3 regions of the Lentisalinibacter orientalis genome follow, and region 2 is predicted to be linked to each of the others. Evidence: riboswitches for the same ligand, from Rfam matches in the RefSeq annotation. Region 2 holds a riboswitch; each other region holds the start of a gene.

Region 1 (2,262 bases), on a different contig from region 2:
TCGTCGGCGCCTTCGATGAACTGCGCCCGCATCGCAAACAGCACCTTCGTGCCGTCGCGCGATACCTCCAGGTCGCGGATGTCACCGAGGCCTTCGGTGATCTCTCCGGTGACGTTGACGTCGGCGGTGCTGGGCGAGGCCCGGTCGCGCACGTAGAGATCGGCGCCGATGTCGAAGGTCACCGGCTCGCGCACGTCGAAGTCGGTCGGGTCGCCGTTGTCGTCGACCGGGACCGGCCGCTTCACGTAGGCGATGGGGAAGTCGAGCACGACGGGGTCGGGATCCTGCCCGCTGCCGAAGCCGATGCGGCCTTCGCCGCTGCCGCCGCCACCGCAGCCCGCGGCGGCCACCACCGAGCAGGCGACGGCAACGAGAGCCGCCCTTGCCGGCGCCCTCCGGGTAACTGTCTGCATCGTGCTGTTCATGGGACATCCTCTTTCCTGCAGCCGTCACGCGACGCACTCCTGCGATCACTGCGGGAATGCTGCAGGCGCCCTGCACCGCCGGTCTTCCGACGCGCGACTGGAAAGCTCGCGGCCGGCCGTGACCAATGGTGGACAGGGGCCTCACTGCATTCTGTTAACAAGATCACAAATCCATGGAGATCGTTGCGCGCGCGTCCTGGTAGTTGATGAGCGGCGGAGTATAGGGACGCCTCCGGGACGCGCGTAATGTGGAATTTCGCCGACAGCGAGACCGTGCCCGGGGCCTTGCATCGACTGGCTCAAGGTGACGGCTGCCGTGTCACACGGACGCGCGCTGTCGTAGTTCGGCGACAAGCCGAAACGCCCACCGAATCAGGGAGTTGCCTTGCGGGCGTCGGCAAAGTGTCGATTTCTGCCGACAAGCGGTTGACATATGCCGACCCGGCGCCACTGCCCGGATCACGCGCAACCTCTTGTTCTGTATTCGGAAAGGCTTTTCCAGCCATCCAAGTCGTGATCTGGCACGCGGCTTGCACTCCCCTTGCTCGCAACAGTAGCCGGCCGCGGGGGAGCACACGTGACGGGAGTCCCGGGAAACCACGGGACTTGTGAATGGAGTCACGGTGGCCCTGTCGGCGATCTGCGAGCATCGGACGCTTCGAATAGCGCGACGCGCACGCAGGGCTTCTGAAAAGGGCAAACCCGGCGAAAGGCGGGGACGCAAAGCCACCGGTCTACGGATTCACGTCCAGGACGGCGAAGCTGCCAGGAGCGACAGCTGACGATCAGCAGGGATGATCCCGCAGGGACGTCCTCCGCTCCCGACGGTCTTCGCCCCCTGGCAGGAAGGGAAGACGGAAACGTATGAGCAGGATCGTCATGAACGCACCCATGAACGTACAGAAGCAGTTCGCGCACGCGCTTCCGCGCCGCGCCCTCCTTGCCATCGCCTGCCTTGTGCTCGCGCTGGCTGCCACGGCCGAAGCGGGTCCGCGGGAACAGGCCAAGCGGCTGCACGACCGTCTCGCCGGCGTACCGCCCACCGAGCAGGTGCTGGCCGGCATGGAAGCCGACATTCTCGCCGGCAACCCCATTGCGGCGGCGGAGACGGCCATGGAGAACAGCGCCTTCTATAACGTGACGCTGAAGAACTTCGTGACGCCCTGGACCAACCGGGAGCAGACGGTCTTCGCGCCGCTGAACGACTACACCGCCACGGTCATCGGCATGATCCGCGACGACGTGCCGTTCAATACCGTGCTCTCCGCTGACATTCTCTACGTCGGCGACAGCGGTCTCGGGCTGCCCCCCTACTCCATGTCCGACAACGCTCATTACGAGGCCATGGAGCAACAGGGCATCGACCTGAAGACCGCGCTGGTACAGACCAGCCAGTCCGCGGTGACCGACCTGCCGGCCTCCGCCACCGCCGGCGTGGTCACCAGCCGCGCCGCCGCCGAGGCCTTCTTCATCGCCGGCACCAACCGGGCGATGTTCCGTTTCACGCTGATGAATCACATGTGCAACGACCTGGAGCAGGTGAAGGACGGCTCGCGCTCGCCGGACCGCATCCGCCAGGACGTCTCGCGCAGCCCGGGCGGCGACAGCCGCGTCTTCCTGAACAACTGCGTGGAGTGCCACGCGGGCATGGATCCGCTGGCGCAGGCTTATGCCTACTACAACTTCAACCCGGACACCGGCCGCATCGAGTACACCGAGGGCCAGGTGCATCCCAAGTACTTCAATAACGACGCCAACTTCCCGTTCGGCTTCCGCACCCCCGACGACCGCTGGGACAACTACTGGCGGCAGGGGCGTAACGCCGGGCTCGGCTGGG
Region 2 (2,262 bases):
TCCACCGCCGCGCTGCCGGCGTGGACGGGGGCGCTGAACAGCGTCTGACCCGCCCCGTTGATACGGTCGATCATGCCGTAGCGCAGCGCGGGTATCGGTACGATCCAGGACATGGAGCTGGTCATCGCCGGCAGGATCGTGCTCTCGCCCCAGTCCTTGATCTTCCACAGCAGGCGGTTGACGTGGGTATCTTCGTCGCCGTTGCGCCGGAGCTCGAGATATACCTGATCGCGGAACGGCAGGAGGTAGAAGCGCAGGCCCAGCTTCGAGCCCAGCAGCCGGTCGGTGACGGCGGCGAGCTCGGCGGTGCTGCAGCGGCGCCGCCGGATGGTGAAGGGGCTCATGGGCCGCACCCGCAGCGTCACCTCGTGGATGACGCCGAGCAGGCCGTAGCTCAGCCGGAACATGTCGAGCAGGTGGGGACGGGACGCATCGACGGTGAGTTCGCCGCCCTCGGGGGTGACCACCTTCATGCTGACGACCTGACTCGAGAACAGGCGGGTCCCCACGCCGGTGCCGGGACCGATGCAGGCGCCCGCCACCGCTCCGCCGACCGTTCGGCCCATCAGGTCGTGGCCGCCGGCGAGTTCGAGCCCGTAGCCCGCCAGCTCGTCCGCGAGGCGCTGCAGCCTGAGCCCGGCTTGCACGGTGACATGCTCGTCGCCGACCTCGAGGACCCGATCGAGGGCCGTCATATCGATCACCGTGCCCCCTTCTGCGGCCGAACAGGGAGTCGATGCGCTGCCGGCGCCCATCGGGCGGAGCGGTGCCGGGATGCCCGAGCCCGTCTGCAGCAGGTCCCGCAGTGCCTCCGGACTCTCCGGCCTGGCCACCGGTAGCGCGGGCGTGCGGCGTCCGGGGCGCCGTGGCGTGCTTTGTCGAACGTCGCCGTGGCCATTGCCATGGATATCGCCGTGGATCCAGTCGCGGACCCGGTCGTGGCTGACTGCATCTCTCATCGGTTTCGTTCCTCCGCGGGACGGGTCCCGCCAACGAATTGCGGCACGTGGCTGGTCACCGGTCCCGGTGCGGGAATGAGCGGAGGATGGCCCGGATGGGCGTGGCGCGGCAGGACGCCGCATCGCGCTTCCGTCTGGCAGCTCCGCTGTCCCGGCGGTGGCCGGGGACCGGTGGCTTTGCGACCCGCCCTTTCGGACGGTGTGCCTTTTTCAAACGAAGGCCGAGCGTCGCACGGTGCCGACAGAGTGTCAATCGTGGGCAGAGCCCGACACGTTCCGGCACGGCATGATGTCAAATCGCCGCGCAATTTTGGCCTCGACCAACCGTCTCAGGCCCCCTGCAACGGCCGGCCGGCCTTCGGTTTGCCACTATGCCGGGCCCTCCCCGTTGCTGCTTAAATGCCGTGGGATACCGTCGAGAGTCCGGAACAGAAAATCGGGGAGAGCGATGTACATCAATCCGGAGTCCGTCCTGCGCTGGCTTCACATCCTTGCGATGGTGTACTGGCTGGGCGGCGAGTGGGGCGTCTTCCAGACCTCCTACAACGTGGCGAATCCGAAACTCTCACTGGACGAGCGCCGGCGGCACATGGAGACCGCCTACCGGATCGATATCCTCGCCCGCACGGGCATCATCCTGCTGCTGCCTCTCGGCCTGCACATGGGGTTCAACCTGGGTGTGCACGATTACGGCGGCGGCTGGCTGTGGGTCGTGTGGATCCTCGCCTTCGCGTGGTTGTCGCTCACCTGGGCGGCGTTCGTCTACCGGGACACCGACCGCGGTCTGCGGCTGACAAAAATCGACGAGGCCATCCGCTACGTCGTGATCCCGGCGCTGTTCCTTGCCGCGATCTGGTCGTATCTCACGGACTGGCCCTTCCGCGCCGACTGGTACTCCACCAAGGTGCTCATCTACAGCCTGCTGCTGGTGATCGGCCTGGGCCTGCGTTTCATCATGCGCCACTGGGTGCCGATCTTCCGCGAGCTCGCCGAGAAGGGCCCGAATCCGGCGCTGGAGCAGCGGCTGTCCTCGGAGCTGGCCATCGGCCGCGGCATGGCCTACGTGTACTGGATCGGCATCGCCTCGGTGGCCTTCCTGGGCGCGACCAAGCCGTTCTGAGGCGCAGCTCACGCCGCCATCGGCATTGGCAACGCCGCCGTAAAACCGGGACAATGCGCGCGGGTTGAGCCGGGCGCGTGCGGCGCCATATCGGAGACATGAGCGGAGAAGAAATCAGCCGGATGAGCCTGGACGAACTGCTGGTGCGCAACCGCAGTCTGCGCGCCCAGTTCAGCGACGACC
Region 3 (2,262 bases), on a different contig from region 2:
CATAGTCCACCGTCACGGTGCGCCCGGATTCGGCGTCCAGCGAGACAGTGAAAACCATCGGCGCAGAGCCGGCGTCACCCTCGGCCAGTGAAGCATCCGCGATGCCGAGCGCCGGCGGATCGTCGTCGTCCAGGATGGTCGCCTGGGCGGTGGCGCTGGCCAGGCTCACACCGGTCGCATCGCTCAACTGCAGCGTAAACGTCTCGTCCGGCTCGTCCAGGCTATCGCCGAGCACCGGCACGGTCACCGTGGCGCTGGTCGCCCCGGCGCCGATGTCGAGCGTGCCGGACACGGCGGTGTAATCCTCTCCGGCGGTGGCAGTGCCGCCCGCGGTCTCATAACGAACGGAGGCGGCGCCGGGCGCGCTCTCCGAGAGTGTGATCGTGAAGGTGGCGTCGACCGTGCCGGCATCCCCTTCCTGTACCGTCGGGCCGTCGATGCTCGCCGAGGGCAGGCCGGGATCCGGGTCGGGGTCCGGCGCGCCCGAATCCGAGCCGGAACTTCCGCCGCAGGCCGCCACCAGCAGGCAGCCGATGACGAGCCATGTATGCCGCACTCCGCCGATATCCATCATCACGTCACCCTCGACTACCGTGTCAGTGCATCGAAACTATGCCCGGATCGGCACCGTTGCAAGCCGTGCCTGCGCAGAACGCCCGCGCCGGCTCGCAGGACCGCGATGACGCCCCTCCGCGCAACATCCCCAGGCTGTTCGTCAGAGTGGTTCTGGTGAGTCAATTCACCACCGGGCACTAACCTCCTCTTTGACGAGCATCGGCCCATTCTTGCGATTGTGACTTAATGTAGATTCTAGCTGTGGTGTCGCCAATCAGCGACACCAAGGCGCTGATTTATATAAGAAAATTTTTACCCCATCCCTTGTGCCAAGAAGTTGACTGGGGTTTAATCGCACCCGGCTGGGACAGGTGCCCCCTTTGCGCAACGGACCGGGTTCGAGAAGTCAGCTGTGACCCTCGTCACACTCCGGCAACTGGGGTCCCGCTTATGTCGCATGCCGATTGCCGAATCGGGTTATGTCAGGGAGACTGGGAACCCGAAAAGGGCAAACCCGCCGAAAGGCGGGGACGCAAAGCTTCCGGTCTAAGGGCGAACGCCTAGGATAGCGGGGTTACCGAATTGCTCGGGCCGGGCATACCCGCCGGCCGACTCGGTTTCCACCGACTCCCTTCAGCTCAGCCAGGACCGGCTTTGGATCTGAACTCAGGTGGAGATCGAGACCGTGCACAGACGCACTCAGGCGAAAGGGACAATTTCGCGAACCGCTGCCATCGTCGCAGCGGCAATGTGGCTGGCCGCCTGCTCGTCCGGCGGCTCCGACGCACCCGCAGACGGATCGGGTCAGACGCCCCCGCCAAGCGGTGGCTCTTCGGCCAACAACCCGCCGACGATCAGCGGCAACCCGCCCTCCTCCGTCAAGGTGGACGAGACCTATTCTTTCCAGCCGAATGCCTCGGACCCGGACGGCGACACCATCACCTTTACGGTCCAGAACAAACCGTCCTGGGCTGATTTCAATACCTCCAGCGGAGCCCTGAGCGGGACACCCCGGTCTGGCGACGAAGGCACCTACGGCAACATCCGCATCACCGCGAGCGACGGCTCTGACACCGATTCGCTCAGCTTCTCGGTGACGGTGAGCCAGGTGGCCACCGGCTCGGTGACGCTGTCCTGGACGCCGCCCGCAGAGAACACCGACGGTTCGGCGCTGACCGACCTCGCCGGCTACAAGATCTACTACGGCACGAGTTCCGGAAACTACGGCAATTCGGTCACAATCGATAATCCGGGACTGACCACCTACGTGGTGGACAACCTGAGCCCGAACACCTACTACTTCTCGGCAACGGCGTTCAATTCAACGGGTATCGAGAGCGACTTCTCCGGCGAAGCGGTCAAGTCCGTCAACTGACGGCGGGGCCCAGGAGCGCAGCGGCCGCCCGCTCCGCCAGCGGGAACACCGCCGTCAGCCCCGGCGATTCGATGCCGAAGAGGTTCACCAGACCCGGGATCCCGTGGTCGCCCGGTCCCTGGATCAGGAAATCTGCTGCGGCCTCTCCGGGCCCGCTCAGCTTCGGGCGGATGCCGGTGTAGCCGGGCGCCAGCGCCTCATCCCGCAGATCCGGGAAATAGCGCCGGATGGCGGCGGCAAAGGCGGTTCGCCGGCTCTCGTCGAAGCTGTAATCGACGCTCTCTATCCAGGCCACATCGGGGCCGAACTTCGCCTGCCCCCCCAGATCCAGC

The links. A riboswitch is a leader RNA that binds a small molecule or an ion and turns the genes downstream of it on or off. The one in region 2 is predicted to bind cyclic di-GMP.
Region 1: another riboswitch for cyclic di-GMP. It lies ahead of ACJMK0_RS06655 (hypothetical protein); the one in region 2 lies ahead of ACJMK0_RS12580 (FAD-binding protein).
Region 3: another riboswitch for cyclic di-GMP. It lies ahead of ACJMK0_RS18945 (putative Ig domain-containing protein); the one in region 2 lies ahead of ACJMK0_RS12580 (FAD-binding protein).

What each region holds. Positions count from the first base shown of each region.
Region 1 is NZ_JAPDRJ010000001.1:1,505,722-1,507,983, reverse strand. It holds gene ACJMK0_RS06660 (HzsA-related protein) at 1-425, opposite strand, end outside; cyclic di-GMP riboswitch class I at 1,111-1,195, shown strand; gene ACJMK0_RS06655 (hypothetical protein) at 1,290-2,262, shown strand, end outside.
Region 2 is NZ_JAPDRJ010000003.1:226,277-228,538, forward strand. It holds gene ACJMK0_RS12580 (FAD-binding protein) at 1-959, opposite strand, end outside; cyclic di-GMP riboswitch class I at 1,093-1,175, opposite strand; gene ACJMK0_RS12585 (hypothetical protein) at 1,408-2,079, shown strand; gene ACJMK0_RS12590 (FFLEELY motif protein) at 2,178-2,262, shown strand, end outside.
Region 3 is NZ_JAPDRJ010000007.1:40,105-42,366, forward strand. It holds gene ACJMK0_RS18940 (PQQ-dependent sugar dehydrogenase) at 1-574, opposite strand, end outside; cyclic di-GMP riboswitch class I at 1,053-1,137, shown strand; gene ACJMK0_RS18945 (putative Ig domain-containing protein) at 1,226-1,930, shown strand; gene ACJMK0_RS18950 (NAD(P)/FAD-dependent oxidoreductase) at 1,923-2,262, opposite strand, start outside.